4 regions of the Cellulomonas sp. Y8 genome follow, and region 2 is predicted to be linked to each of the others. Evidence: predicted binding sites of a transcription regulator. Region 2 holds the regulator's gene; each other region holds the start of a gene.
The links. The regulator HrcA, encoded in region 2, represses chaperone genes, less so after heat shock. The targets are predictions, from matches to a motif close to TTNGCACTCGNNNNNNNCGAGTGCNAA.
Positions count from the first base shown of each region.

Region 1 (7,421 bases), 2.0 Mb from region 2:
GCGTGACCTCGCCCGACGACCGGACCCGCGACGGGGCCGCGGACGCGGGCGGTCCGGCGCCGGAGGACGCGACCGTGCCGGGGGACGCCTCGGTGGCGCACGGCGCCGCCGACGCCGGCCGCACCGCCGACGTCCTGCTCCGGCCGCTCGTCCCCGACGACCTCGACGCGCTCGAGGACATGGAGGAGGCGCTGTTCGGCGCCGGCGCCTGGTCGCGGACGTCGCTGGCCGAGGAGATCACCGGCCCGGGCCGGTGGTACGTCGGCGCGCAGGACCGGGCGTCCGGCGAGCTCGTCGGGTACGCCGGGCTGTGGTTCGACGGCTACGACGGCCAGGTGATGACCGTCGGCACCCGCCCGGACGCGCAGGGCCGCGGGATCGGCCGGATGCTGCTGGACGCGCTGCTCGACCACGCGCGCGAGCTCGGCGCGGGTGACGTCCTCCTGGAGGTGCGGGTCGACAACGAGCCGGCGCTGCGGCTGTACGAGCGCGCGGGGTTCGAGCGGTTCGGCCGGCGCAAGGGCTACTACCAGCCCGAGAACGTCGACGCCTGGACGATGCGCCGCAGGGCCTGAGCGGCCGCGCCGGATGCGGCGAGGGCCCCGCACCGGACGAACCGTGCGGGGCCCTCGCGCGTCGCCGTCCGGCGCGCGGTGTCAGATCGAGCGCGCGACGTCCTCGAAGTCGAGGCGGCCCTGGCGCGGGTGCGAGGCCGGCATGCCGAAGCCCTCGACGTCCTCCGGCGCGCTGCCCACGTTGAGGACCATGATCGAGCGCCAGCCCGACCCGGCGAGCAGGTCGGCGTCCAGGCCGGGCGCGTCGTAGCCGGTCATCGGCCCGACGTGCAGCCCCGCGGCGCGCAGGCCGACGATCAGGTACCCGGCCTGCAGGAACGCGTTGTCGCGGGACATCCGGGCGCGGACGTCCTCGATGCCGGCGAAGTTGTCGCGGGCGCCGGCCATGTGCGGGGCCAGGCGGGGGAGCTGCTCGTGGAAGTCGACGTCGGCGGCCACGACGATGCTGAGCGGGGCGCGCCGGGTCTTGGCCTTGTTGCCCTCGTTCATGTGGTCGACGAGGCGCTCGCGGCCCTCGCCCGAGCGGACGAGCAGCAGGCGCAGCGGCAGCGAGTTCATCGCGGTCGGGCCCCAGCGGACGACGTCCCAGACGGCGCGGACCTGCTCGTCGGTGACCTCGCCGTCGGTGAACGTGTTGACGGTGCGGGCGTCCCGGAACACCAGGTCCACGATCTCCTGCGGGACGCGGAGGTCGGCGGCGGCGGACGACGGTGCGGTGTCGATGCTCATGATCGGTTGAATGCGCAACATCTACGAGGTCATTCCTGTTGCCTGCGTGAACCGTGTCACACCGCGCGCGCGCGCGGCGTGCGCCGCACGCGCAAGGGGACCGGGGCGCGCGGCCTAGACTCGGGGACATGCCTGAAGCGCCCCTCGTCCTGGGGATCGAGACGTCCTGCGACGAGACCGGGGTCGCCCTGGTCCGCGCCCACGCCGACCGCAGCGAGCTCCTGGTCGACGCCGTCGCGTCCTCCATGGACGAGCACGCGCGGTTCGGCGGGATCATCCCGGAGATCGCCTCCCGCGCCCACCTCGAGGCGATGATCCCGACGATCGAGCGCGCGCTCGACACCGCCGGGGTCACGCTCGTGGACGTCGACGCGGTCGCCGTCACGGCCGGGCCCGGCCTCGTCGGGTCGCTCACCGTCGGCACCGCCGCGGCCAAGGCGCTCGCGTACGGCCTCGGCAAGCCGCTCTACGGCGTCAACCACGTCATCGGCCACGCGGCCGTCGACGAGCTGGTGCACGGCCTGTTCCCCGACCGGGTCATGGCGCTCGTCGTGTCCGGCGGGCACTCCAGCCTGCTGCTGATCGACGACGTCGTCACCGGCGTGCACGAGCTCGGCTCGACGCTCGACGACGCGGCGGGCGAGGCGTTCGACAAGGTCGGCCGGCTGCTGGGGCTGCCCTACCCCGGTGGCCCGCACATCGACCGCCTGGCGCGCGAGGGCGACCCGACGGCCATCCGGTTCCCGCGCGGCCTCACCGCCGCGAAGGACCAGGCGAAGCACGCGGACGACTTCTCGTTCTCCGGCCTGAAGACCGCCGTGGCCCGCTGGGTCGAGGCGCGCGAGGACGCCGGCGAGCCCATCCCGCTCGAGGACGTGTCGGCGTCGTTCGCCGCGTCCGTGGCCGACGTGCTCACCGCGAAGACGATCGCGGCCTGCCGGAAGCACGGCGTGGACACCCTGGTGGTCGGCGGCGGGTTCTCCGCGAACTCGCAGCTGCGGGACATGGCCGCCGAGCGGTGCGCCGCGGCCGGGATCGACCTGCGCATCCCGCCGATCAAGTACTGCACGGACAACGGCGCGATGATCGCCGCTCTGGGTGCCGCGGTCGTGCGCCGCGGGCTGCCGGCGTCGGACTTCGCGATCGGCGTCGACTCGACGATGCCGCTGGAGACCGTCACGGTCTGACCTGGCGCGGCCCGCGCGCGGAGGTCAGAGCGGGCGACCCGCCCGCATCTCCGCGACCAGCGACGCCACCACCGCGTCGAGCTCGCCGGCGTTCCGCCGGGCGACGGCCCGCTGCCGCTGGTAGGACGCGCCCTTGCGCAGGATGACCCGCACGGCGTCGAGCTCGGTCGCGCAGCCCAGCCGCTCGGCGACCGGCTCCAGGTCGACCAGCAGCCGCGCGACCGCGTCGGTCACGAGCTCCTCGTCGCCCGCCGCGTTCGTGATGATGATGGCGTCCATGCCGTAGCGCGCCGAGCGCCACTTGTTCTCCTGGGCGAACCACGGCGGGATCGTCGGCAGCTCCTCGCCGCGGTCGAGCAGCGTGGAGAAGTGCTCGACGAGGCAGTGCGTGAGCGCGGCGAGCGCCGTCACCTCGAGCAGGCTGGGGGAGCCGTCGCAGATCCGGGCCTCGATCGTGCCGAACCTCGGCGACGGCCGGACGTCCCAGCGCACCTCGTCGAACGCGTCGATGACCCCGGTGTGCAGCATGTCGCCGACGTAGGCCTCGAGCTGGTCCCAGCGCTCGAACGGGAAGGGCAGCCCGGCGGTCGGCAGCTGCTGGAACATCAGCGCGCGGTTCGACGCGTACCCGGTGTCCTTGCCGCCCCAGAACGGGCTGGACGCGGACAGCGACTGCAGGTGCGCGAACGTGGTCAGCAGGGCACGGGAGATCGGCAGCACCTTGTCCCGGTCCTCGATCCCGACGTGCACGTGCACGCCGTAGATCAGCATCTGCCGGCCCCACCACTGCGTCCGGTCGATCAGGGTGGCGTACCGCTGCTTGTCCGTGACCTTCTGCTGGGCCCAGCGCGCGAACGGGTGGGTGCCGGCGCTCATCAGCTCGACGCGCAGCGGGTCGGTGACGGTGCGCACCTCGTCGACCGCGCGCTGCAGGTCCGCGCCGGCCTCGCCGACCGTGCGGCAGACGCCGGACACGACCTCGACGGTGTTGAGCAGCAGCTCCTGCTTGATCGCGGGGTGCTCGGCCGCGCCGGCGGGGCGGACCGCGTCGAGGACGGTGCTGGCGACCTGGCGCAGGTCGCCGGAGTCGGCGTCGACCAGCGCGAGCTCCCACTCGATGCCGACGGTCGACCGCTCGGACCGCGCGAACGGCAGCCGGGTCGGGGTGGTCACGCGGCGGCGCCGACGGGCTCGACGAGCAGCACCTGCTGCTGGCCGGCGACGCGGGTGAGCACGATCGTCGCGGCGGCCGTCCCGCGGAGGTCGAGCTGGCGGCGCAGCTGCTCCGGGACGACCGCGGTGCCGCGCTTCTTGATCGTCAGCGACCCGACGCCGCGCTCGCGCAGGTAGGCCCGCAGCCGCTTGAGGCCGAACGGCAGGGTGTCGAGCACCCGGTAGGCCGTGGCGAACGGGGTCGCGTGCAGCGCGTCGGAGGTCACGTAGGCGATCGTGCTGTCCACGAGCCGTCCCTGCACCTCGGCGGCGACCTCGGCGACCAGCCCGGCGCGGATCACGGCCCCGTCGGGCTCGTAGAGGTAGGCGCCGACGGGCCCGACCTCGGCGCGGGACCGCTCGCCGGCGGCGCGCAGCACGGCGGACCCGCCGGCGGCCCCCAGCAGCAGCGCCGACCGGCCGGGGCCCTCGGGTGCGAGCGGGCCGAACCACAGGCCGAGCTCGACGACGTCGCCGTCGACCGACACCCACTGCGCCTCGGCGTCGTCCGGCAGCGCGCCGTGCGGCACGCCCGGGCCGAGCTTGAGGCCCAGGGCCGGCACGCGCTCGCGGAGGGCGAGGACGTCGTCCAGCGGCGGGGCGTAGGCCGCCGGGTCGAACACCCGGCTCCCGCCCGACGTCCGGCGCGCGGGGTCGGCGTACACGCCGTCCACGCCCTCGGCGGCGAGGTCGACCGCCAGGCCGTCGCCGTGCCGGACCTCGGCCTCGGGGAACGCGCGCAGGTTGATCGTCGCCAGGGCGGCGGTGGTCTCGTCGGCGTCGACGGCGAGCACCCGCAGCCCGACGCCCGCGAACGCCATCGCGTCGGCGCCGAGGCCCGAGGTCAGGTCGGCGACGCGGGTGACGCCCGCGGCCGCGTACCGGCGCGCGTGCCGGGCGGCGACCACCAGCCGGGTCGCCTGCTCGAGGCCCGCGGGGGTGAACAGCATGCCGTCCGCGAACTCGCCGAGCTTGTCGTGCGCCCTAGCTCGCAGCCGCGACTGGGTCAGCGCCGCCGCGACCAGGTCGGCGTCGAAGCCGTCCTTGCGCAGGCGCTCGGACAGGGCCATCGCGTGCCGCTCGTCGTACGGGGGGAGGGCGGACAGCAGGGCCCAGCCCTCGGGGCTGAGCAGCTTGGCGAGGCCGGACGCGTCCATCCCGCGATCCTCGCACGGCGGCGCGGGCCGACGACGGGCGCCGCGGCCGGGGCGGACGGATGTGACGCGCGACCCCCGGACGTTGGCACTCGCCTTGACCGAGTGCTGACGGGTTCCTAGAGTGCTGATCGGCACTCTCCTCGTGGGAGTGCCAGCGCACCGCAGTTCGGCCGGCACCCGCGACGACGGCAGGACCGACGGGGCGACAACGGACATCAGGCAGCACTCACACGCGAAGGGGAGGTCCGCTGTGTCGGTCTCCATCAAGCCGCTCGAGGACCGGATCGTCGTCAAGACGCTCGAGGCGGAGCAGACGACCGCCTCCGGTCTCGTCATCCCGGACAGCGCCAAGGAGAAGCCCCAGGAGGGCGAGGTCCTGGCCGTGGGTCCGGGTCGCATCGACGACAACGGCAACCGCGTCCCGCTCGACGTGGCGGTCGGTGACAAGGTCATCTACAGCAAGTACGGCGGCACCGAGGTCAAGTACGACGGCGAGGAGTACCTCATCCTCTCCGCGCGCGACATCCTGGCGGTCGTCACCAGGTGACGCCCCCGCCGGCCCGCGCGGGCCGGCGGACGCCTGACGAGGGCCCTCTCCGTGGACGGAGGGGGCCCTCGTCGCGTCCGGGGCCCCTGTGTGCGCGGCGCGTCCCGCCGTCGAGAGGGCAACCGACACGTCGAGCGCGTCGTCGCCGGCTGCGCGCTCGACGTGTCGGGTACCCGCTCGGCGCGCGCGGGCGGGCGGGGCGCCGGACGGGCGCGGTCGGCGGCGCGCCTCCCGCGGCCGGGCGCGGGCCTGACAGCACGACGGGGCCCCTCCGCATGCGGAGGGGCCCCGTCGCTCGTGGACGGCGACCGCGCGGTGTCGCACCGCGCTCGGTCGCCACGCTCAGGTGGCGGCGTCCGGGCCGTCGGCGGCTCGGACGCCGCGCGGCTCAGATCGCCTGGTGGGTCGTCCGGCCGGCGCGCTCGGCGAGGACGGCGGTGCGCTCGTCCTCGGAGAGGCCGCCCCAGACGCCGTACGGCTCGCGGACCGCGAGCGACTGCTCGCGGCACTCGTTGATGACCGGGCAGGTCGCGCAGATCGCCTTGGCCGCCTCGGCGCGGCGGCGGCGCGCGGCGCCCCGCTCGCCCTCGGGGTGGAAGAACAGGTCCTGGTCGGCGTCGCGGCAGGCACCCTCGTACTGCCACTCCCAGAGCTCCATCACGGGTCCCGGGAGGCGGGAGATCTCGGCCATGGGGGTCCTCCATCCACTCGGCGCGGTGGCGCCGTTCTGATGACGTGCGGGGGGCGGTCCGTCCGACGACCGTTCCCTGGGACCGAGGTCCCTGGTGCGTCGGCTGAACTGCACTGATGAGGACAGTACAACCGCGCCAGCAGTTGTTCAAGACCGTGTCGCGAATCGGTTCGGCGCGAATCGCTTCAGCGCGTCGACCAGCACTGACGCGATTCGTGGCGCGGTTGGTCCGGCGCGGTCGTGCGTGCTGGCGCGGTCCGGTCCGCCGCCGCTGGAAACCGCGCCAGATCCCCGGCACAATCGAGGACGGGCCGCGGGACCGGCGGCGGGGACGAGACGGACGAGATGCAGCACAGCGAGGACGAGGAGCCGACCGGCGACGCCGGGCGGGGCCCCGACGACCGCGCGACAGAGGCGGTCGAGCTCGACGGGCCGATCCTCACCGTCGCCGCCGTCGCGTCGCGCCTCGGGGTCGCCCCCGCCACGCTGCGCACCTGGGACCGCCGCTACGGGCTCGGTCCGTCGGAGCACACGGCGGGCGCGCACCGCCGGTACAGCGCGGCCGACCTGGCGCGGCTGATGGCCATGCGCTCGCTGACCCTCGACGGGGTGCCCCCGGCGGACGCCGCCCGGCTGGCCCGCGAGGGCGCGCCGGGGGTCGTGCCCGACCCCGTGACGTCGCCGGAGCACGACGGCGTCCGCGCCCACCGCGGGGCCGGGGACGGCGGGCACCGCGCCGACGGCGCCGCCGCGGACGCCGACGGCCCGGTCGGGGCTCCCGGCCCCGGCGCGACCGGCGGTCCCGACGCGACCGCCGGTCCCGGCGCGGCCGCCGGGTCCGGCTCGGGCGTCGGTCCCGACGCGACCACCGGTTCCGGTGCGACGCCCGGCCCGGACGCGCCCGGCACGCCCGCCGGCCCGGGCCGCCACCTCAGCGCCGTCCCCGACGCGCCCGCGCGCGCCCCCGAGGACGCGGCGACCGGCGACCCGCGCCCCGGCGCCCCGGCCTCGTCCCGCGCGCCCGCGGCGCCGGGCGGTCGCGCCGGGCGCCCGCCCCGGCCCGCCACCCCCACCTCGGTCATCGACGCCGCCCTCCGGGCCGACGCCGCCGAGGTGACCCGGCAGCTCGCGCTCCCCGCCGGTGGCGACCTGGTCCGCTGGTGGTCCGACCTGGTCGCGCCCGCCCGCGCGGGCATCGCGTCCCGGACCGTGCTCGCCCGCCCGGGCGACGAGCCCGACGCGCTGGTGTCCGCCGCGGCCCTGGCGGTGCTCCGCGACCGTTCGGGTCGCGTCCCGCGGCACCCGTCGCGCCGCCGGATCGTC
Region 1 is NZ_CP041203.1:1,128,294-1,135,714, reverse strand. Features, by position in the region: gene tsaB (tRNA (adenosine(37)-N6)-threonylcarbamoyltransferase complex dimerization subunit type 1 TsaB) at 1-6, shown strand, start outside; gene rimI (ribosomal protein S18-alanine N-acetyltransferase) at 3-575, shown strand; gene FKM96_RS05055 (malonic semialdehyde reductase) at 657-1,304, opposite strand; gene tsaD (tRNA (adenosine(37)-N6)-threonylcarbamoyltransferase complex transferase subunit TsaD) at 1,433-2,491, shown strand; gene FKM96_RS05045 (glutamate--cysteine ligase) at 2,516-3,664, opposite strand; gene FKM96_RS05040 (class I SAM-dependent methyltransferase) at 3,661-4,860, opposite strand; gene groES (co-chaperone GroES) at 5,111-5,407, shown strand; gene FKM96_RS05030 (WhiB family transcriptional regulator) at 5,796-6,098, opposite strand; gene FKM96_RS21885 (MerR family transcriptional regulator) at 6,444-7,421, shown strand, end outside.
Region 1: groES (co-chaperone GroES) is a predicted target of HrcA. The motif match lies at 4,943-4,969, and genes of this name have one in related genera.

Region 2 (7,421 bases):
TCTCCTCGTCCGGGCGCAGCGGCTGCTGCGGCTGGGCCCCGTACGGCTGCTGCGGCTGGCCGCCGTACGGCTGCTGGGGCTGACCGCCGAACGGCGGCTGCTGCTGACCGCCCGCGGGGCGGCTGCTGGTCGTACGACATGAGTCTCCTCGTGGGTGCTGCGGGGCTACGGCGGTCGAAGCGTAGCGGTGTGACCGGGTCTTTCGTCCCCTTTGCCCCTGCGGTGGACTCCTTGACACCCGTGGGTCGCCTTCGGTTCGCTGGCCGGACGGGCGACGGGCGTCCGACCAGGAGGGCACGCGATGACCGAGAACCCGGGCACCACCCCGCCGCGCGACGACGAGCCGCAGCCGTCCCAGGGGCAGCCGCCGGCCGGCCCTCCGCCCGCCCCGCAGCAGCCGTACGGCCAGCAGCCGCCGCCCGGCCAGCCGTACCCGCCGCAGCAGCCCTACCCGCAGCCGGGCTACGCCCAGCAGCCCTCCGGCGCCCCCTACGGCGCCCCGACCGCCGGGACGAGCGTCGGCGACGCGTTCAGCTGGGGCTGGACCAAGTTCACCCAGCAGGTCGGCCCGTTCCTGCTCGGCGTCCTCGCCTACCTGGCGGTCATCGTCGTGGTCTCCGCGGTGCTGTTCGCGGTGATCCTCGGCGGCACCGTCGCGAGCGTCGACCCGGACACACCCAGGAGCTGCGCAACGGCGCGGGCGTCGGCCTGGTGTTCGGCTACCTGCTGGTGGCCGCGGTCGCCGTCCTGCTGTCCGCCTTCATGCAGGCCGGGGTGACCCGCGCGACGCTCGAGGTCGCCGACGGGCGCCGGATCGAGGTGGGCACGTTCTTCCGGTTCGACGACTTCGGGAAGGTCGTCGTGGCGGCGCTGCTCGTCGGGCTCGGCACCGCGGTCGGCACGCTGCTGTTCGTGATCCCGGGCCTGGTGTTCGCGTTCCTCGCGCAGTTCACGCTGTTCTACGTCATCGACAAGCGGATGGCGCCCGTGGACGCGATCCGGTCGAGCTTCACGCTGGTGAGCCGGAACCTCGGGACCGTCCTGCTGCTGTTCCTCGCGGTCTACGCGGCGAACCTGGTCGGCTCGGCGCTGTGCGGCATCGGCCAGCTGGTGTCGTTCCCGGTCGGCCTGCTCGCGACGACCTGGATGTACCGCCGGCTGCAGGACGAGCCCGTCGCCCCCTGAGCCCGCGGCCCCGACCGCGGCCGCCTCAGGGCGCCGTCACGAAGTCGATCAGCTCCTCGACCCGCCCCAGCAGCGACGGCTCCAGGTCGGCGTACGACCGCACGGAGCGCAGGATCCGCTGCCATGCGCGGGCGACGTCGGCCTGCTCGTCGGCGGGCCAGCCGAGCTCGCGCAGGATGCCGCGCTTCCACTCGGTGCCGCGCTCGATCGTCGGCCAGGCGGTCAGCCCGACGCGCGCGGGCTTCACGGCCTGCCACACGTCGACGTAGGGGTGCCCGAGCACGAGCAGCGTCCCGGCGGGCACGGTGCGCGCGGCCTCGTCGGCGATCCGCTGCTCCTTCGACCCGGGCACCAGGTGGTCGACGAGCACGCCGACCTTCTTGCCCGGCCCGGGGCGGAAGTCACGCAGCGCGTCGACGAGGTTGTCGACGCCGTCGAGCAGCTCGACCACGACGCCCTCGGCGCGCAGGTCGTCGCCCCAGACCTTCTCGACGAGCTCGGCGTCGTGCTTGCCCTCGACCCAGATCCGGCTGCCGATCGCGACCCGCGCGCGCTGGTCGGCCGCCGCGAGGGACCCGGACGCGGTGCGCTTCGGCCCGGTCGGTGCGGTCGGCCGGGGCGGCACCAGCTCGACCGGCTTGCCGTCGACCCAGAACCCCGGCCCGAGCCGGAAGGTGCGCGTCCGCCCGCGCCGGTCCTCCAGGACGACGACGTGCTCGCCGCCCGACTTCTCGACCCGGACGACGGCGCCGACCCAGCCGGTCGTGACCTCCTCGACGACCAGGCCGCGCTCGGCGGGCGTCGGGGTCGAGGTGGGCCGGCGGTGCGCGCTCGAGGAGCCCGCGGACAGGACGTCGGTTCCGTAGCGGTCGGTCACCCGCGGCAGCCTAGGTGCCGACCGCTCGCCCGCGTGGTACGACACGACGGTGACGTCGAGCCCCGCGCAGCACCCCGACCGCCCCGGCACCGCGACCCGTCCGGAGCCGGACCCGCACCGGTGGCGGGCGCTGGGCGTGTGCCTGGCGATCGGGTTCATCACGATGCTCGACGTCTCGATCGTCAACGTCGCGCTGCCGTCGATCGAGCGCAGCCTGGACGCGGGCGCGAGCCAGCTGCAGCTCATCGTCGCGGGCTACACGCTGGCGTTCGGCCTGGTCCTGGTGCCCGCGGGCCGGCTCGGCGACGCCCGCGGCCGCCGCGCGCTGTTCCTGCTCGGCCTCACCGGCTTCGCGCTCACCAGCCTCGGCGCCGGCCTGGCCCCCTCCGACGAGCTGCTCGCCGTCGCCCGGCTCCTCCAGGGGATGAGCGCGGGCCTGCTGAACCCGCAGGTGGTCGGCACGATCCAGCAGCTGTTCACCGGGTACGAGCGCGGGAAGGCGTTCGGGTACTTCGGTGCCACGATCGGGGTGTCGACGGCGCTGGGCCCGCTGCTCGGCGGGCTGATCATCCAGGCGTTCGGCGCCGAGGAGGGCTGGCGCTGGGTGTTCTTCGTCAACGTCCCGGTGATCGCGGTGGTGCTGCCGTTCGCGCTGAAGTTCCTGCCGCGCGGCGCGGTCGGCCGGGCGACCGCGACCGGGCCGGGCGGTCGGCCGCGGCTGGACGTGGTCGGCCTGGCGGGCGTCGCCCTGACCGCCGCCGCGGTCATGGTGCCGTTCGTCACGACGACCGGTGAGGGCGGCGACGACCCGGCCCGCTGGTGGTGGCTCGCGGTCGCCGCCGTCCTCGGCGTCGCGACGGTGGTCTGGGAGCGCCGGTACCAGCGGCGCACCGGCGCGGCCGTCCTGGACCCGCGCGTGCTGGGCGAGCCCGCGTTCCGGAACGGCGCGCTGCTCGGCATCGCCTACTTCGCCGGGTTCACGTCCGTGTTCCTGGTGGCGACCCTGTACCTGCAGCAGGTGGCCGGGTTCACGCCGCTGCAGGCCGGGCTCGTCAACATGCCGTTCGCGATCGCCTCCGCGGTGTCCGCGCAGCGGTCCGGCCGGCTGGTGGCGACCCGCGGCCGGGCGCTCGTCGTGATCGGCCTGGTGCTCGTCGTACTCGGCCTGATCGGCACCGACCTGGCGATCCGGTTCGTGGACCCGCCCGCCGTCGGCTTCGTGATGGCCGCGACGCAGATGGTCGCGGGCGCCGGAAGCGGGCTGGTGATCGCGCCCAACCAGACGCTCACACTGGCGCCCGTGCCGGTCGAGCGGGCCGGCGTGGCGGGCAGCATGCTGCAGGTCGGGCAGCGCATCGGGTCGGCGCTCGGCGTCGCCGTGGCGCTGTCCACGTACTACTCCGCCCTGGCGTCCGGGGTCGAGGGCTCGGCGGCCGCGGGCCGTGCGCTGCTGCTCACGGTCGCGCTCGTCGCCGTGGCCCTCCTCGTCGGGCTGCTCGACCTGCGGGCGCGGCGGCGCGGGACCGAGGAGGAGGACGACGCGGAGGCCGGCGCGGGGACCGGCACCGCGTCCGCGTCCGCGGACGCGTAGAATTGGCACTCGGTTCCAGCGAGTGCCAGGACGTCGGGAGGTGGCGATGAGCGAGGACCGCAGGCTGGACGTGCTGCGGGCGATCGTGGAGGACTACGTCGCCACCCGCGAGCCCGTCGGCTCCCGCGCCCTGGTCGAGCGGCACTCCCTGGGGGTGTCGCCCGCGACGATCCGCAACGACATGGCGGCCCTCGAGGACGCCGGGCTCATCGTGCAGCCGCACACCTCGGCCGGCCGGGTGCCGACCGACAAGGGCTACCGGCTGTTCGTCGACCGCCTGGCGACCATCAAGCCGCTGTCCGCGCCGGAGCGCCGCGCGATCGAGACGTTCCTCGAGGACGCGGCCGACCTGGACGACGTCGTCGACCGCTCGGTGCGGCTGCTCGCGCAGCTGACCCACCAGGTCGCCGTCGTGCAGTACCCGTCGCTGCGCCGCACGGCGCTGCGGCACGTCGAGCTGGTCCCGGTCGGCGACCGGCACCTGCTCGTGGTCATCATCACGGACCACGGCCGCGTCGAGCAGCGCACCATCGAGGTGCCGGACCCGCTGGACGCCGGGACCGTGGCGCGGCTGCGGATCCGGCTCAACACGGCCGCCGCGGGCCGACGGCTCGCCGAGCTCGGTACCGCACTGTCGGACCTGGCCGACGACTTCGCCCCCGCGGACGGACCGCTCGTGCGCGGCGTCGTCGCGGTGGTCGAGGACACGCTGGCCCAGGAGAGCGAGGAGCGCGTCGTCCTGGCGGGCACCGCGAACCTGGTGCGCGGTGGCGGCGCGGACTTCGCGCACACCATCAGCCCCGTCCTGGAGGCGCTGGAGGAGCAGGTCGTCCTGCTGCGCCTGCTGGGCGAGATGGCCGAGGACGAGGCCGCGGTCTCCGTCCGGATCGGCCGCGAGACCCAGCACGAGGGTCTGCTGGAGACGAGCTTCGTGACGACCGGCTACGGCGGCCCGGACGGCGGCGGGACGGCCGTCGCGCGGATCGGCTCCGTCGGGCCGCTCCGCATGGACTACCCCGGGACCATCGCGTCGGTGCGCGCCGTCGCCCGGTACCTGTCCCGGATCCTCGCCGGATGACCGGCCGCCGGGCACCGACGCGGTCCCGCGCACGTTCGACAGGCAACGCCCCGCCCGCGCCCGCGCGCGGCCCCCACACGCACAGGAAGTGACGAGTGAGCGACTACTACGAGGTGCTCGGCGTCGAGCGTGACGCCACGCCCGAGCAGATCAAGAAGGCCTACCGGCGCCTCGCGCGCGAGCTGCACCCCGACGTGGCGGGTGCGGACGCGGGCTCCGAGGACCGGTTCAAGGACGTGTCGCGGGCGTACGAGGTGCTGTCGAACCCCGAGAAGCGGCGCATGTACGACCTGGGCGCCGACCCGTCGGCCCCGGGCGGCGGCATGGGCGGCCAGGGCGGCTTCGGCTTCCAGGACATCTTCGAGACGTTCTTCGGCGCCGCCGCGGGCGCGGGCGCGCAGCGCGGCCCCATCCCGCGCGCCCGCCGCGGCCAGGACGCGCTGCTGCGCCTCGACATCGACCTCGCCGAGGCGACGTTCGGCACGCACCGCGAGGTCCCGGTCGAGACGGCCGTGGTGTGCCCGACCTGCGACGGCTCCTGCTGCCGTCCGGGCACCTCGCCGCGCACCTGCGACGTCTGCGGCGGCCGCGGGTCCGTGCAGCGGGTCGCCCGGTCGTTCCTCGGCCAGGTGATGACCTCGCAGCCGTGCGCCGCGTGCCACGGCTTCGGCACCGTCATCCCCGAGCCCTGCACCGAGTGCGCCGGCGAGGGCCGGGTCCGCTCGCGCCGCACGCTCGAGGTCGACGTCCCGGCGGGCGTGGACACCGGTACCCGGATCAAGCTCACCGCGCAGGGCGAGGTCGGCCCCGCCGGCGGCCCCGCGGGCGACATCTACCTCGAGGTGCGCGAGCGCAAGCACGACACCTTCGTCCGCGAGGGCGACGACCTGCACTGCACCCTCGAGGTCCCGATGACCGCGGCGGCGCTCGGCACCGTGCTCACCCTCGACACCCTCGACGGCCCGCAGGAGGTCGACCTGCGCCCCGGCACCCAGCCCGCGCAGGTCGTCACGCTGCGCGGCCTCGGCGTCGGCCACCTGCACGCGGGCGGCCGCGGCGACCTGCACGTGCACGTGGACGTCCACGTGCCGACGTCGCTCGACGACGAGCAGGCCGAGCTGCTGCGGAAGCTCGCCGGGCTGCGCGGCGAGGAGCGGCCCGAGGCGCGGCTGTCGGCCTCCGGCGGCGGCGTGTTCGCGAAGCTCCGCGACAAGCTCGCCGGGCGCTGAGCGTGACCGCTCCGGTCTTCCTGGCCGAGCCGGGCGACCTCGACGCGCTCGCGGCCGGGGCCACCTACCTGCTCGGCGGCGCCGAGGGGCGGCACGCGGGCGTCGTGCAGCGCAAGACCGCGGGGGAGCGGGTCGACGTCGTCGACGGCGCCGGCACCCGGCTGGTCGGCGAGGTCGAGGCGGCCGGGCCCGAGGGCGTGCACCTGCGCGTCCGCGAGGTCGTCGTCGAGCCCGTGCCGGCGCCCCGCCTGGTGCTGGTGCAGGCGCTCGCGAAGGGCGACCGGGACGAGATGGCGATCGAGGCCGCCACCGAGGTCGGCGCCGACGGCGTCGTGCCCTGGCAGGCCGAGCGGTCGATCGTGGTCTGGCGCGGCGACCGGGCGGCCAAGAGCCGGGCCCGGTGGCTCGGCACGGTCCGCACCGCGGCCAAGCAGGCCCGCCGGGCGCACGTGCCGGGCGTCGACCTGGCGCTCGCGACCGCGGCGCTCGTGCGCCGGGCGCGCGAGGTGGTCGAGGCGGGCGGCGCGGTGCTGGTGCTGCACGAGGAGGCGACCACGCCCCTCGCGGCGGCGGTGCTGCCCGCGGCCGGTGCGACGGCGGACGTGCTCGTCGTCGTCGGGCCCGAGGGCGGCATCGCGGAGCGGGAGCTGGCGGAGCTGGTCGACGCCGGGGCGCAGCCGGTGCTGCTGGGGCCGCACGTGCTGCGGACCTCCACGGCCGGCCCGGTGGCGCTCGCGCTGCTCGCGCAGCGGCTGGGGCGCTGGGGCTGACGCCGGTGGGTACCGCCCACCTGGGCCGTACGTCTCATCCGGGGGACCGCGGCCGGTCCTAGCGTCGAGGGTGACAGCGAAGGCGCTCTCACCAGGGACCCGACCGTGAACACAGACGTCCGGACCGGCACCACCTCCTCGCGCGCACCGGCGGCTCCCGCCGACCGGCCCCCGACCGGCCGACGGCGACGGTGGCCCGTGGCCGCCGCTGCGGCCGCCGCCCTCGGGACCGTGCTCGCCGGGTGCGCGCCCGGCTCCGCCTCCGCCGAGGGCTCCGTGCACGGCGGCGAGGCGAGCCTCGTGCTGCCGGACCTCGGCGCCGTGACGGTCCTCGGGTCCGTCTCGGGCCGCCTGCTGCTCGGCCTCGGGCTGCTGGTGTGCGTGCTCGGCCTCGCGTTCGGCGTCGCCACCTACGTGCAGCTGCGCCGGCTCCCCGTGCACGCGGCGATGCGGGAGATCTCCGAGCTCATCTACTCGACCTGCCGCACGTACCTCACCCGGCAGGGTCGGTTCCTCGTCGTGCTGTGGGTGTTCATCGCCGCGGTGATCGTCGTCTACTACCGGGCGCTGGTCGGGTTCGAGTGGGGCCGGGTCGCCACGATCATCGCGTTCAGCCTGCTGGGCATGGCCGGGTCGTACGCCGTCGCCTGGTTCGGGATCCGGGTCAACACGCTGGCGAACTCCCGGACCG
Region 2 is NZ_CP041203.1:3,584,773-3,592,193, forward strand. Features, by position in the region: gene FKM96_RS21700 (DUF4870 domain-containing protein) at 1-238, opposite strand, end outside; gene FKM96_RS16245 (hypothetical protein) at 302-778, shown strand; gene FKM96_RS16250 (hypothetical protein) at 712-1,185, shown strand; gene FKM96_RS16255 (DUF3097 domain-containing protein) at 1,211-2,062, opposite strand; gene FKM96_RS16260 (MFS transporter) at 2,112-3,653, shown strand; gene hrcA (heat-inducible transcriptional repressor HrcA) at 3,700-4,731, shown strand; gene dnaJ (molecular chaperone DnaJ) at 4,827-5,960, shown strand; gene FKM96_RS16275 (16S rRNA (uracil(1498)-N(3))-methyltransferase) at 5,963-6,730, shown strand; gene FKM96_RS16280 (sodium-translocating pyrophosphatase) at 6,836-7,421, shown strand, end outside.

Region 3 (7,421 bases), 840 kb from region 2:
GGCCGTCGCCCCGGCCCCCTCGTGCGTCGTCACCCCCGCAGTGTGCCCCCGCCGCGGCCCGCGGTTCCAGGGAGATCCCCGGCAGGCGTCAGGGAAGCGACCAGTCGACCGGCTCCGCGCCCTGCTCGACGAGCAGCGCGTTCACGCGCGAGAACGGGCGGGAGCCGAAGAACCCGCGGCTCGCGGACAGCGGGCTGGGGTGCGGGCTCGCGACCACCGGGACGTCGCCGAGCGCGGGGGTCAGGGACTGCGCGTCCCGGCCCCACAGCACGGCCACCAGCGGCCCGCCCCGGGCGACCAGGGCCGCGATCGCCCGGTCCGTGACGGCCTCCCACCCGCGGCCGCGGTGCGACGCGGGCTCGCCCGGCCGCACCGTGAGCACGCGGTTGAGCAGCATGACGCCGCGGTCCGCCCAGGGCGACAGGTCGCCGGTGCTCGGCTGCGGCACGCCGAGGTCGGCGCGCAGCTCGGTGAAGATGTTCGCGAGCGACCGCGGCACGGGGCGCACGTCGGGCTGGACGGAGAACGACAGCCCCATCGGGTGCCCGGGGGTGGGGTAGGGGTCCTGCCCGACGACGAGCACGCGCACGTCGGCGAGCGGCCGGGTGAACGCGCGGAGCACGTCCGGGCCGGCCGGCAGGTAGTCGCGGCCGGCGGCGACCTCCGCCCGCAGGAACTCCCCCGCGGCGTGCACCAGGGGCTCGACCGGGGCGAGCGCCTCCGCCCAGTCGGGGGCCACCAGCTCGGACAGGGGTGCGGACGTCACGGGGCCCGAGGCTAGCGGACCCCGGCGGGCGCCCACCGGGGCCCGAGCGCCACCCAGGAGGGTCGCGGGACACCGCCCGGCGAGGAATGACACGCCTGTGATTCCGGCCGTACGATGGCGCCGCACGGACGACGGGCGAGCGGGAGGAACGGGCACCGATGGACGCGACGGCTGAGCGCACTGCCGACCGGCCCGCCCTGGTGGCGGTCGAGGGCGGCGCGGACGACGCGGCGACCGGGCTGTCCGAGCGCGACCGCGAGGTGCTGGCGTTCGAGCGGCAGTGGTGGAAGTACGCGGGCGCCAAGGAGCAGGCGATCCGCGAGCTGTTCGACATGTCGGCGACCCGGTACTACCAGGTGCTGAACGCCCTGATCGACGCGCCCGCCGCGCTCGCGCACGACCCGATGCTGGTCAAGCGGCTGCGCCGGATGCGGTCCACCCGGCAGCGCGCCCGCAGCGCCCGCCGGCTCGGCACCGACGCCTGACCGGCCGGTGACCGGCCGGTGACCGGCACCGCGGCGCGCCGTGCGTGCCGGGGTGGACAGGCCGAGCCGTTAGCCTGTCCGCCGTGACCAAGGCGAGCGACCGGTACCCCGAGGACGAGTTCGACGCCGAGCCGGCGCCCGACGCGCCGATCGGCGTGCACCGTGCACCCCGCACCTGGTGGAGCCGGTGGTGGCCCTTCGTCGCGGTGGTCGTCCTGGTGCCCGCCGTCACGGTCGGCCTCGTCGCGTGGGCGTCGTCCTGGGACGGGCGCCTGCCGGGGTTCGGCGACTCGACGGAGCCCGCCGCCGCGGCGCCGAGCGAGCCGGAGTCGTCCGCCCCCGCCGAGGAGACCCCGGCCACCGAGGACCCCGGCGCCGAGGCCCCGGTGGAGACCGAGGAGCCGCCGGTCGAGGAGGAGCCGGCCCCCACGGCCGACCTCACCACGGACGTGCGGGTGCTCAACGCGTCGAACCGCTCGGGCCTCGCGGCCGGTGCCGCGGGCGACCTCGAGGACGCCGGGTTCACCGCCGTCACGACCGGCAACGGCAACGCCGGCGGGCTGCAGCAGACGACGGTGTTCTACGGGAGCGCCGACCTCGCGCCGACGGCGCAGCAGGTCGCGGACTCGCTCGGCATCACGAACGTGGTCGAGGACGCGGGGACCGCGCCCGAGGGCGTCGTCGTCCTCCTGCTGGCGGACTTCGGGCGCTGACCCCTTCCGCAGGTCGGGGGGCGGGGCTAGTGTCGGCCGCGTCGCGGTGACCGCTCTCCAGAACCGGGGGAGGCCACGGCCCCTGCGTCGCACCGATCACGCCTTCTTCAGGAGCACGCATGTCGCAGGGAACCGTCAAGTGGTTCAACGCCGAGAAGGGCTACGGGTTCATCACCCCGGCCGACGGCGGCCAGGACCTGTTCGTCCACTTCAGCGCCATCCAGACCAACGGGTACCGCAGCCTCGAGGAGGGGCAGTCGGTGGAGTTCGAGGTCGGGCAGGGCACCAAGGGCCCGCAGGCCGAGCAGGTCCGCCCGCTCTGAGCCGGTCCGCGCGCTGAGGCGCCGCCGCGGGACCGGGGCACGCCGTCCCGGTCCCGCGCCCGTCTCCCGGCGCGCGCGGCGTCAGCCGTCGAGCGCCGCCACCGCGAGGACCACGCACGCCGCGGTCCAGGCGAGCGGGGCGACGGCCGCGGGCGACCCGTCCGCGAGCACCTTCTCCGGCAGCGCGCCCATCGTGGTGCGGTGCGCGTCCAGCCAGGTGAGGCGGGCGTGCGCCTGGACGTCGTCGCCGGCGGCGGCCGCGGTCAGCGCGTACAGCGACGTCTGCGGCGTCCACGAGATGCCGTCCTGCCGCCAGCCCGCGCCCGGGGCCAGGCCGCCCGCGGGTCGCGCCATCGCCGCCGCCGACGCCCGCCAGGCGTCCTCCGCCCCGTCGAGCGCCGTCGGCTGGAACGGCGGCAGCACGAACGCGCTCGCCGCGTCGGCCACGCTGCTGCTCGCGTACCGGCCGTAGTCCGAGTCGTCGCCGAACTCGCGCTCGACCGCCGCCCGGGTCCGCTCGGCGGCGTCGCGCGCGTCCTGCGCGGCGGCGTCGTCGCCCAGCAGGTCGAGCACCGGCCCCGCGGCCTCCAGCCCGGCCAGGAGGGGCGCCACCGTGCCGAGGGTCAGCTCGTCCTCGGCGACCTCCCAGTAGTCCGGCGACGCCGGCGGCAGCCCGTCGCCCGCGACCAGCGCGACCGCGTGGGCGGCGCCCCGTCGGACCAGCGGCGCGAGCTCGGCCGCCACCGCCGCCTGCTCCGCCTCGGGCGCGGCGGCCACCACCTGGCCCGCCGCCCACAGCGACCAGCCGGTGCCGTCCGTCTGCGGCGCCCGGTCGTCCGGCACGGCCCCGGAGCCGTCGGGCAGGTACCGGGCCTCGAAGGACCCGTCCGCGGCCTGCACGCGGGTCAGGAATCCCAGGACCTCGCGCGCGTCGGCCAGGTGGCCCGTCCGGGCGAGGGCGACGGCCACGAACGACGCGTCCCGCGGCCACACGTACCGCCAGTACGGCGTCCAGGCCGCGACGGCGGCGCCGCCGTCCTGCACGAGCGTGCGCAGGTCCAGCAGCGCGTCGGTGACCATGCCGGCGTAGGGCCCGTCCGCGCCGGGCACCGTCCCCGCGGCGAGCCACGCGCGCTGCTCGGCGGCGAGGTCGTCGTCGGCGGTCGTCGCGGGGTCGACCTCGACGCGGGTGCCCTCGTGCAGCAGCGGCTGCCCGCCGGCCGGGACGAGCTCCGGGCCGGCCGGCGTCGCGACGACGCCCTCGCTGTACAGGTCGATCGTGCGGGTGCGCGGACCGGTCGCGCCCCAGGCGACCAGCCCCGCCGCGAGGGACGCCAGCACGACGGCGGCGACGAGGGGGCGGCGGTGCATGCCCGGCAGGCTATCCGGCCGGGCGCCGGGGGCGGCCGCGGGTCCGGCGGGCGGCTGTCCGCCGAGGGCGGAGCGCCTTGCACTCGATGGGGTCGAGTGCTAACCATGTGCTTAGCACTCTCGGGTCGAGAGTGACAGAATGACAACCCAGGCCGACCCGGTGAGGTCCGCCGCCCGACGGGACATGACCGCCGGGCCGGCGCGGCCGTCCGTCGCGGGCACCGACCGGCCGAACCACGAGCCAGAGTGAAGGATCGATAGCCCCATGGCCAAGATCATTGCCTTCAACGAGGAGGCCCGTCGCGGCATCGAGCGGGGTCTCAACACCCTCGCCGACACCGTCAAGGTCACCCTCGGCCCCAAGGGCCGCAACGTCGTCCTGGACAAGAAGTGGGGCGCCCCCACGATCACCAACGACGGTGTCTCCATCGCCAAGGAGATCGAGCTCGAGGACCCGTACGAGAAGATCGGTGCGGAGCTCGTCAAGGAGGTCGCCAAGAAGACGGACGACGTCGCGGGCGACGGCACCACCACCGCCACCGTGCTCGCCCAGGCGCTCGTGCGCGAGGGCCTGCGCAACGTCGCGGCCGGCGCCAACCCGATCGCCCTCAAGCGCGGCATCGAGCAGGCCGTCGAGGCCGTCACCGCCGCCCTGCTGGAGCAGGCGAAGGAGATCGAGACCAAGGAGGAGATCGCCGCCACCGCGTCCATCTCCGCCGGCGACACCGCCATCGGCGAGCTCATCGCCGAGGCCCTCGACAAGGTGGGCAAGGAGGGCGTCATCACGGTCGAGGAGTCCAACGCCCTCGGCCTGGAGCTCGAGCTCACGGAGGGCATGCGCTTCGACAAGGGCTTCCTGTCGGCGTACTTCGTGACCGACCCGGAGCGCCAGGAGGCCGTCCTCGAGGACGCCTACGTGCTGCTCGTCGAGTCGAAGATCTCGAACGTCAAGGACCTGCTGCCGCTGCTGGAGAAGGTCATCCAGTCCGGCAAGCCGCTGTTCATCGTCGCCGAGGACGTCGAGGGCGAGGCCCTGGCCACGCTCGTCGTCAACAAGATCCGCGGCACCTTCAAGTCGGTCTCCGTCAAGGCCCCGGGCTTCGGCGACCGCCGCAAGGCGATGCTGCAGGACATGGCGATCCTCACGGGTGGCCAGGTCGTCTCCGAGACCGTCGGCCTCAAGCTCGACACCGTGGGCCTCGAGGTCCTCGGCCAGGCGCGCAAGGTCGTCGTCACCAAGGACGAGACCACGATCGTCGAGGGTGCGGGCGACGCGGCGCAGATCCAGGGCCGCGTGAACCAGATCCGCGCCGAGATCGAGAACTCCGACTCGGACTACGACCGCGAGAAGCTCCAGGAGCGCCTCGCGAAGCTGGCCGGCGGCGTGGCCGTCATCAAGGCCGGCGCGGCGACCGAGGTCGAGCTCAAGGAGCGCAAGCACCGCATCGAGGACGCCGTGCGCAACGCGAAGGCGGCCGTCGAGGAGGGCATCGTCGCCGGTGGTGGCGTGGCGCTCATCCAGGCCGGTGCCGTGGCGTTCGAGAAGCTCGAGCTCGTCGGTGACGAGGCGACCGGCGCGAACATCGTGAAGGTCGCGATCGACGCCCCGCTCAAGCAGATCGCCGTGAACGCGGGCCTCGAGGGCGGCGTCGTGGCGGAGAAGGTGCGCAACCTCCCCGCCGGCCAGGGCCTGAACGCCGCGACCGGCGTGTACGAGGACCTGCTGGCCGCGGGCGTCAACGACCCGGTCAAGGTCACGCGCTCCGCGCTGCAGAACGCGTCGTCCATCGCGGCGCTCTTCCTCACCACCGAGGCGGTCGTCGCCGACAAGCCCGAGAAGTCGGCCCCGGCCGCTCCGGACGCCGGCGGCATGGGCGGCATGGACTTCTGAGTCCCGCCGCAGCGGGGCGCGTGAGCGCTCCGCACCGCGCCTGAACGGGCCGGTCACCCTCCGGGGTGACCGGCCCGTTCTGCATCCACGCGCCGCTCGCCGCGCGCCGCCACCCCGCCGAGATGGCAACTCTCGGCTGTGCCGACCCGCACCCGCACAGCCGAGAGTTGCCATCTCGGCGAACCTGCAGAGTCGGACTGTGCGCGACGGGTCGCGCGCAGGCGCACGGTGGAGAGTCGGCGAAGGAGGCTGGCGGGGCGCGGGGGCGCGCGGGTGCGCGCGGTCAGTGCGTGTGGCGCGGGCGGGCGTGGGCCGGGATGCGCAGGCCGCTCGCGCGCAGGCGGCGGATGAGCTCGCCGGCCGACACCGGGACCGCGCCCAGCGCGACGAGGTCCGCGTGCATCTCGTCCGGGACGTCGTAGTGGTCCAGGTCGAACGCGCGGCGGGGGAGGCCGGCGCGCTCGGCGAACGCGTGCAGCTCGGCCAGCGAGGCGTCGCTGACGAGGTGCGACCAGGACCGGCCGTGCCGGGGCCAGAGCGGCGGGTCGACGAGGACCGTCACGCCCCGGGCCGGACGGGGTGCCGCTCGGCGGGCTGCGCGGGCCGGGCGCTCCCGGGCGCGTCGGACGGGCCGGGCGGCTCGGTCGGCGAGGTCGCGGGACCCTCGCCCGGACCCTCGCCCGCCGCGTCGAGCTCCGCCAGCACCTTCTCCAGCTTGTGCAGCTCGGCGCCGAGGTTCTGCCGCGCGGGCTCCTCCCACGCCGCGCCCAGCGGGCTGACGAACAGGCTGGGCCGCTTGAGCAGCTTGCGCACGATCCGCTCCCGGGCGCGCAGGTAGTCCTGCACCGGGATGTCGGCGTACTCCTCGCGCACGTCGTGCAGGTACGCCTTGTAGCGCTGCGGCTCGGCGGCCAGCATCGCCAGGTCGGCGTCGCACAGCACCGCGCAGTCGAAGTCGGTCGGGTCGGCGACGTGCCGCACCAGGGCGATGACCATCTGGTGCACGCGCTCGACGCGCCCGGCGGGGACGCCGAGGTCGGTGAGCTGCTCGCGCGCCAGCCGGGCCGAGGCGACCTCGTCCTCGCCGCCGCGGTTCGCGTACGCCGCGACCTGCCGGCCGTCGAAGACGGCGCCGTGGTACCAGGCGGCCAGCCGGACCAGGTCGGGCTCGTGGGTCTCCTCGGCGAGCTCGTCCACCCGGGCCAGCACGTCGGTCAGGTGCCGGAGGTTGTGGTACGTCCGGCCGGGGCCGGTCCAGCGCTCCACGAGGTCCGAGCCGACCGCCCGGACCGCGTCCTCGGGCGCGGTCGCTCCCGCCCCCTTCGCGCTGCGGACGAACGCGGACAACAGCCACTGTGGCGCGTCGTAGACGCCCATGGGAACAGCCTCACTGCGACAGACGACCCTGCTCGGACGCGCCATCGTAGACCCATCCGGACGGGGTTCCGCCACGCGGTCGCCGTCAGCCGACCGGGTGGTCCTCGGCCGCGTCCGACGGCGCCGTCCCGCCCGGTCCGCCACCCGTCGCGGGCAGCGAGACCCGGATCGTCGCCCCGCCGCCGGGGGTCTGCGTGATCGCGACGTCGCCGCGGTGCGCCTCGACGATCGCCGCGACGATCGCCATCCCGAGGCCCGCGCCGCCGCCGGTGCCGTCGCCCTCGCGGGTGCGGCTGGCGTCCACCCGGTAGAACCGCTCGAACACGCGCGCGGCGTGCTCGGGGGCGATGCCGGGACCGTGGTCGCGGACCTCGAGGACGACGCGGTCGCCGACGCGGCCCACGCCGAGCTCGGCCGGCGTGCCGGCGGGGGTGTGCCGGGCGACGTTGCCGACGAGGTTCGCGACGACCTGGCGCAGCCGTGCCTCGTCGCCGG
Region 3 is NZ_CP041203.1:2,743,480-2,750,900, forward strand. Features, by position in the region: gene FKM96_RS12490 (SGNH/GDSL hydrolase family protein) at 1-33, opposite strand, end outside; gene FKM96_RS12495 (uracil-DNA glycosylase) at 89-766, opposite strand; gene FKM96_RS12500 (DUF3263 domain-containing protein) at 925-1,251, shown strand; gene FKM96_RS21960 (LytR C-terminal domain-containing protein) at 1,335-1,964, shown strand; gene FKM96_RS12510 (cold-shock protein) at 2,084-2,287, shown strand; gene FKM96_RS12515 (glycoside hydrolase family 15 protein) at 2,369-3,658, opposite strand; gene groL (chaperonin GroEL) at 3,924-5,549, shown strand; gene FKM96_RS12525 (DUF4031 domain-containing protein) at 5,833-6,111, opposite strand; gene FKM96_RS12530 (hypothetical protein) at 6,108-6,926, opposite strand; gene FKM96_RS12535 (HAMP domain-containing sensor histidine kinase) at 7,012-7,421, opposite strand, start outside.
Region 3: groL (chaperonin GroEL) is a predicted target of HrcA. The motif match lies at 3,735-3,761, and genes of this name have one in related genera.

Region 4 (7,421 bases), 1.3 Mb from region 2:
CGGCCTCGGGCGCGTCCCGCGGCACCAGCGCCCGGGCGTCGGTCCGGCGGTCGGGCAGCGGGACGGTGCGCAGGTCGGTCACCCCACGCAGCCTGGCACGGCGCCGTCGCGCCCGCCCGGCCGCAGGTGCGGCACCCGGCCCGGGTGTGAGCCCGGTCACCGAAAGATGACGCGTCAGGGGCAGTGGACGGCGGCGGCCGCCGGGCCTAGTGTGGCGGCACCCATCCAGAGCGACCGAGAGACCTGGCTCGTCGACGTCGCAGCAACCCCCCTCCTCACCGAGGGTGCGGGTGCTTCCGCCAGGTTCGATGGAGCTGACGATGAGCAGTCACGACGTCCCTGCACACCTCGCGGGCACCGCCGTGCCGGACGGCCTCGGGGCCGTGGACCGCCCGACCGTGTCGTTCGAGCTGTTCCCGCCGCGGAACCCGGACGCCGCGCCCCGGCTGTGGTCGACGGTGCAGCAGCTCGCCGCGGCCCGGCCCGACTTCGTCTCGGTCACGTACGGCGCCTCGGGCAGCACCCGGACCACCACCCGGCAGCTCGTCCGGCGGCTGCTGCGCGAGACGTCGCTGACCCCGATCGCGCACCTGACCTGCGTCGCCAGCTCGCGCGAGGACCTCGCCGCGACGATCGAGGAGTTCCTCGACGAGGGCGTGCGGTCGTTCCTGGCCCTGCGCGGAGACCCGCCCGCCGACCGGTCCTGGGAGCCGCACCCCGAGGGCCTCCCGACCGCGAGCGCCCTCGTGGAGCTGCTGCGGGACGTCGAGCGGCGACGGTGCGCCAGCAGCCCCGCGCAGGCGGTGCGCGCCGCCACCCGGCCGCTGTCCGTCGCCGTGGCGGCGTTCCCGCGCGGCAACGCGGGGGCCGGCAGCACGCGGGAGCAGGACGTCGCGGCGCTGCTCGCCAAGCAGCAGGCCGGCGCGGACTTCGCGATCACCCAGGTGTTCTACGACGCCGGGTCGTACCTCGAGCTCGTCGCCCTGGCGCGCGACGCCGGCGTCACGATCCCCATCCTCCCGGGCGTCATCCCCACCACCGACCCCGCCCGGCTCCGCCGCGTGGCGCAGCTGACCGGCGTGCCCGTCCCGGAGGAGCTGCTCGCGCGGCTCGACGCCTTCGACGCCGACGACCCGGCGGAGGTCGCGGCGCGGCACCGCCTGGGCACGCGGCTGGGCGTCGACCTGGTGAACGCCGTCCTCGACGGCGGCGCGCCGGGCGTGCACCTCTACACGTTCAACGCCCACGGCCCGGCGCTCGACCTGCTGGACGGCGCGGGACTGGGCGGCGACGCCCCCCGCGCGCACCTGCGCGTCGCCCCCGAGCCGGCGGCCGTCGCGGCCGCCCCCACGACCACCCCGACCCCCGTTCCCACCAGCTGAGGCGAGAGATGACCGACCTGACGCACCCGTTCCCCGCCGGCACCGTCCTGGGCTACCCCCGGATCGGCCCGCGCCGCGAGCTGAAGAAGGCCCTCGAGGCGTTCTGGGCCGGCCGCGCGAGCGCCGAGGAGGTCGAGGCCACCGCCGCCGACCTGCGCCGCCGCACCCGCACCCGCCTGGCCGAGCTCGGCCTGGACACCCGGCTGCCCGCGATCCCGAGCGCCTTCTCGTTCTACGACCACGTGCTCGACGCGGCTGCCGTGCTCGGCGCCGTGCCCGAGCGGTTCGCCGACCTGCTCGCCGCCGACGGCGGCCTCGACCTCGCGGGGTACTCGACCGTCGCTCGCGGCCGCGGCGACGACCTGCCGCTCGAGATGACGAAGTGGTTCGACTCGAACTACCACTACCTGGTCCCGGAGATCGGCCCCGCGACGCCGTTCCGGTACGCGAGCGACCGCCCGGTGCGCGAGCTCGCGGAGGGCCTCGCGGACGGCGTGCTCACCCGCCCGGTGCTGGTCGGCCCGGTGACGTTCCTCGCGCTCGCCAAGGCCGCCGAGGGATCGCCGGAGGACTTCCTCCCGATCGACCGGCTCGCCGACGTGCTGCCGGTGTACGCCGCGCTGCTCCGCGACCTCGCCCGCGCCGGCGCCACCTGGGTGCAGCTGGACGAGCCCGCCCTGGTCTCCGACTCGACCGGCGTCCCGGCCGACCGGCTGCTCGCAGCGGCCGCCGAGGCGTACCGCGTCCTGGCGACCGAGCTGCCCGCCGCCGAGCGCCCGGCGATCCTGGTCGCCGCGCCGTACGGCGACCTCCAGGACGCGCTGCCGGTGCTGGCCGGCACGGACGTCGAGGGCCTCGCGCTCGACCTGGTGCGCGGCGCGCTCCCGGCGGGACCTGTGGAGGGCCTGGCGTCGAAGGTGCTGGTCGGCGGCGTGGTCGACGGCCACAACATCTGGCGCGCGGACCTCGACGCCGCGCTCGGCTCGCTCGAGTCGCTCGAGGGCCTGGGCGCCCGGCAGGTCGCCGTCGCCACGTCGACGTCGCTGTTCCACGTCCCGCACGACGTCGAGGACGAGCCGCAGCTGGACCCCACGCTGCGCTCCTGGCTCGCGTTCGCCGACCAGAAGGTCGCCGAGGTGGTCACCCTGGCCGCCGGGCTGACCGAGGGCCGGGAGGCCGTGCACGCCGAGCTGCTCGCCGCGGCCGACGCGCGCCGGTCCCGCGCCGCGGCGCCGGGCGTCGTGCGGCCGGAGGTCCGGGACCGGCTCACGGGCCTGCCGGCGGACGCGTTCCGCCGCGGCGACTTCGAGGGGCGCCGGGTCGCGCAGGCCGAGCGGCTGCAGCTCCCCGCGCTGCCGACCACGACGATCGGCTCGTTCCCGCAGACGCCGGAGATCCGCGTGGCCCGCGCCGCTTTCGGCCGGGGGGAGCTCACCGCCGCGCAGTACGAGGACGAGATGAAGGCGGAGATCCGCCGGGTCGTCGAGCTGCAGGAGGAGATCGGCCTCGACGTGCTCGTGCACGGCGAGCCCGAGCGCAACGACATGGTGCAGTACTTCGCCGAGAACCTGGACGGGTTCGCGGTGACCGCCAACGGCTGGGTCCAGTCGTACGGCTCGCGCTGCACCCGCCCGTCGATCCTGTGGGGCGACGTGTCCCGGCCGGCGCCGATCACGGTGCCGTGGACGACGTACACGCAGTCGCTCACGGCCAAGCCGGTGAAGGGCATGCTGACCGGTCCGGTGACGATCCTCGCGTGGTCGTTCGTCCGCGACGACCAGCCGCTGGCCGACACCGCGAACCAGGTGGCCCTCGCCCTGCGGGACGAGATCGCCGACCTCGAGGCCGCGGGCACCGCGATCGTCCAGGTCGACGAGCCCGCGCTGCGGGAGCTGCTGCCGCTGCGCGCCGCCGACCACGACGCCTACCTCGACTGGTCGGTGCGCTCGTTCCGGCTCGCGACCTCGGGCGTGCGCCCCGACACCCAGATCCACACGCACCTCTGCTACTCGGAGTTCGGCGAGATCTTCGGCGCGATCGACGGCCTGGACGCCGACGTCACGTCCATCGAGGCGGCACGGTCGAAGATGGAGATCCTCGGCGACATCGCGTCCGAGGGCTACCCGCGGGGCATCGGCCCGGGTGTCTACGACATCCACTCGCCGCGCGTGCCGAGCGAGGCCGAGGTGACCGAGCTGCTCACCGAGGCGGTGCGCGTCGTCGACCCGGCGCAGCTCTGGGTGAACCCGGACTGCGGCCTCAAGACCCGCCGGTACGCCGAGGTCACCCCGTCGCTCCAGCACGTCCTGGCCGCCACCCGGACGGTGCGCGCGTCGCTGGCGGTGCCGACGGCCTGACGCGCCGCCGGCCCGGTGCGACCCGGACGCACGACCGCCCCGGTCCCCCACGCGGGGGGCCGGGGCGGTCGTCGTGCAGCCGCGTCGCCGGTCAGGCGCTCGCACGCTCCTGCGGAGCGGCGTCGGCGCCCGCCTCGATGGTCGCCGGCGTCCCACCGGTGCTGACCTCGATGCGGCGCGGCTTGGCCTCCTCGGCCACCGGGATCGTCAGCGACAGCACGCCGTCCGCGTACGACGCGGTGATGGCGTCCAGGTCGAGCCCGCGCCCGACGGTGAGCTGCCGCGCGTAGGTCCCGACGGGGCGCTCCTTGGCGAGCCACTGCACCCCGTCCTCCGTGCGCGCGGTGCGCTGCGCGCGGATCGTGAGGGTGCGGTCGTCGACGTTCACGTCGATCGAACCGGGGTCCGCGCCCGGCAGGTCGACGCTCAGGACGTAGTGGTCGCCCGAGCGGAACAGGTCCATCGGCATGGTCGCCGACGCGCGCTGCTGACCGAGGACCTGGTTCATCAGCCGGTCCATCTCCTGGAACGGGTCGAATCGCGTAGCCACAGCCCGTCACCTCCTCGAAGCGTCACGGCGGTCCGGACGGTCCGGGACCGCTGCTGCCCCGGCGCTGCCGCGCCAGGAGGGCTACGAGAGATGTTCTAGCACTCGACAGGTGCGAGTGCCAGATCAAGCGGGGTCGTGTTCGCTGACAGATGAACCTGCAGGTCAGGCAGTGCGCCGAGCGGTGTCCGCCGGGTCCGTCGCCGCCGCCAGCGCCTCGACGATCCGCACGTCCGCGTCCAGCCAGGGCACCGTGAGCCACCGCCCGCGCGGCAGCCAGCGCAGGTCGTCGTGCTCGACCAGGGGCCGGGGTTCCCCGGCCGTCACGCGGGCCAGCCAGAGCCGCATCACGTACCGCTCGTTGAGCCACCAGGCGCCGTCGTCGGGTCCGACGAGCTCCGCGCCGAGCTCGACGGCGACACCCAGCTCCTCGCGGATCTCCCGGTGCACGGCGTCCTCGGGGGACTCGCCCGGCTCCACCTTGCCGCCGGGGAACTCCCACCGGCCCGCGAGGCTCACGGGCGCGCGGCGGCGGGCCGCCAGCAGGGCGCCCGGGGCGGCGAGGTCGTCGACCAGCGCGGCGGCGACGACGAGGACGGGGCGGGTCATGCCGCCCAGTCTCCCAGGCGCGCGTGTCGCGCGCGTGACGCGGCCGTGGCCCGCGCGATGGATCCACTCGCACCGGCACGCCCACGCGCGTCGGTGCGAGTGGATCCGTCGGCCGGAGCTCAGCCCTGCCGCAGCTCGTTCCTGAGCTCGCGCTGCGCCTGCTCGAGCGCCTCGCGCGCCGGCACACCGGATTCGTAGATCTCGGTGAGCGTCACCGTGCCGAACCGGCTGTTCACCGCCGGCAGGTCGGGGCTGGCGAACGACTCGAAGTGCCCGATGCCGTCCTTGACCTCGTTCAGCACGTCGAACAGGTTGGTCGTGAAGTACTGGTTGAACTGGTTCTCCGGGTTCCGGGTGACCTCCTCGTCCTCCCACACCGCCATGTTCACGGGGTCGAACCCGAGCACCTCCCACACGGCGACGTTGGCCTCCGGGGAGAGCTTGGCGAACGCGAGCCACTCGGCCGCCAGGTCACGGACGGGCGAGTCCGCCGCGACCGCGGTGCCGGTGCCCCCGCCGCCGATCGTCCGCGTGTCCGACCCGGGCACGACCGGCGCGGGCGCGATGGCGATCTTCCCCGCGAGGTCGGGCATGTAGTCGACGAACCGCGAGGTGTACCAGGCGGGGTAGACGATCGCGGCGTAGTCGCCGCGCGCGATGGCCCCGTACGCCTCCTCGTCGTCGGGGCTCGATCCCGGGATCGGCGAGATCGCGCCCGCGTCGACCATGGCCTGCATCATCTCGAAGGACTCGACCACGACCGGGTCGTCGACCTGGACCGTGCCGTCCTCGGCGAACAGCTCGCCACCGTTCTGGGCGATCACCAGCGGCTCCACGAAGAACACGTCGGTGTTCGCCGTGCCGAACGCCCGCCCCGTGGCGGCGCTGTACTCCGCACCCGCTGCGGCGAAGTCGTCCCAGGTGGCGATCGTCGTGTAGTCGACGCCTGCCTCGTCGAGCAGCTCGGTGTTGTAGAACGTGACGAACGCGCCGACGTGGGTCGGGAGCCCGTAGACCGCGTCGCCGCGGCTGTACAGGTCGAGCCGCGCCTCGACCACGTCCTCGCGGTAGGGCTCGGCGACGGCGGACAGGTCCATGAGCGGCGGGGTGTCGCCGCGGACGAAGTTGGCGAACTTCGTCACCTCGATGTCGACCAGGTCCGGCATGCCGGTGCCGGAGTTGGCCGCGAGCTGCAGCTTGTTGTGCATGTCCTGGTACGGGTACACGGTGAGGCGGAGATCGATCGCGCGGTCCGGGTTCAGCTCGTTCCACCGGTCCGCCATCTGCTCGTACAGCACCCCGTGCAGCTCGCCGAAGATCCACATCTCCACCGGCGTCGAGCCGTCCGCGTCGCTCGGGGCGTCCCGCGGGCTGTCCGCCCCGCCCCCGGTCCCGCACGCGAGGCACGCCGCCAGCACCATCGCCCCGGCGACCACGGACGCCGTCGTCCTTGTTCGTGACATTCTGCTTCTCCTTTGTGTGCGTCGCACGGGTCAGCCCTTGACGGCGCCCGCGGTCATTCCCTCCACGAAAAAACGCTGGAAGGCGAGGAAGAGGACCAAGATCGGGACGAGCGAGAAGAACGACCCGACGATGAGGAGGCCGTAGTTGTTCGCGTACGGCGTGATCAGGGTGTTCAACCCGATCGGCAGCGTGAACTTCTCGGAGGAGCGCAGCACGAGGAGCGGCCACAGCAGGTTGTTCCAGCACATCATCCCGTTGAGGATCGCCATGGCGGCGATCGCGGGGCGCGCGATCGGCAGGACCAGCCGGAAGAAGATGCCGAACTCCGTGACGCCGTCCACCCGCCCGGCCTCGAGGATCTCCTTGGGCACCCCGAGGAAGTACTGCCGGAAGAAGAAGATCGTCACGGCCGCGGCGAGGAACGGGATCACGATGACCGCGTAGGTGTCGGCGAGCCCCATCTCGTTCACCTGGACGTACAGCGGGAGCATGACCATCTCGAACGGGACGGCCATGATGGCGAGCACCGCGATGAACAGCGGGGTGCGGCCGCGGAAGTCGTACATCGCGAAGCCGTAGGCCACGAACGAGCTGACCAGCAGGGTCCCGACGACCTGGACCACCGTCACGACGAGCGAGTTGGCGAACCACCGGAAGTACGGACCGGAGTCGGTGAACAGCATCGTCCAGTTGTCCAGGCTGAGCGTCGCCGGGTCGACGGCGAGCGTGATCCCGCCGCGCATGATGTCGGCGCCCGACTGGAACGTGGCCACGAGGATCGCGGCGAGCGGGACGAGGGCGACGAGCGCGATCGCGATCAGGGCGGCCGACTGCAGGGCCGACAGCGCCCGGACGCCGCGCGGGGCGGGCCGGCGGGGACCCGCGCCGGACACGGGCGGGGCGGGGGACGCGGGGCGGGGGCGTGCGGGGGCCGCGGTCATCGCACGTGCTCCTTCCTGAACGTGCCGGAGAGGGTCAGCTGCGTGATGTTGATCGCCATGACCACGACGAGCAGCACGATCCCGACGGCGGACGCGAAGCCGAGGTCGTTCTGCTCGATGC
Region 4 is NZ_CP041203.1:2,246,634-2,254,054, reverse strand. Features, by position in the region: gene FKM96_RS10280 (SMP-30/gluconolactonase/LRE family protein) at 1-82, opposite strand, end outside; SAM riboswitch class I at 219-327, shown strand; gene FKM96_RS10275 (methylenetetrahydrofolate reductase) at 321-1,382, shown strand; gene metE (5-methyltetrahydropteroyltriglutamate--homocysteine S-methyltransferase) at 1,391-3,739, shown strand; gene FKM96_RS10265 (Hsp20/alpha crystallin family protein) at 3,831-4,289, opposite strand; gene FKM96_RS10260 ((deoxy)nucleoside triphosphate pyrophosphohydrolase) at 4,452-4,895, opposite strand; gene FKM96_RS10255 (ABC transporter substrate-binding protein) at 5,015-6,358, opposite strand; gene FKM96_RS10250 (carbohydrate ABC transporter permease) at 6,389-7,300, opposite strand; gene FKM96_RS10245 (carbohydrate ABC transporter permease) at 7,297-7,421, opposite strand, start outside.
Region 4: FKM96_RS10265 (Hsp20/alpha crystallin family protein) is a predicted target of HrcA. The motif match lies at 4,385-4,411, and genes of this name have one in related genera.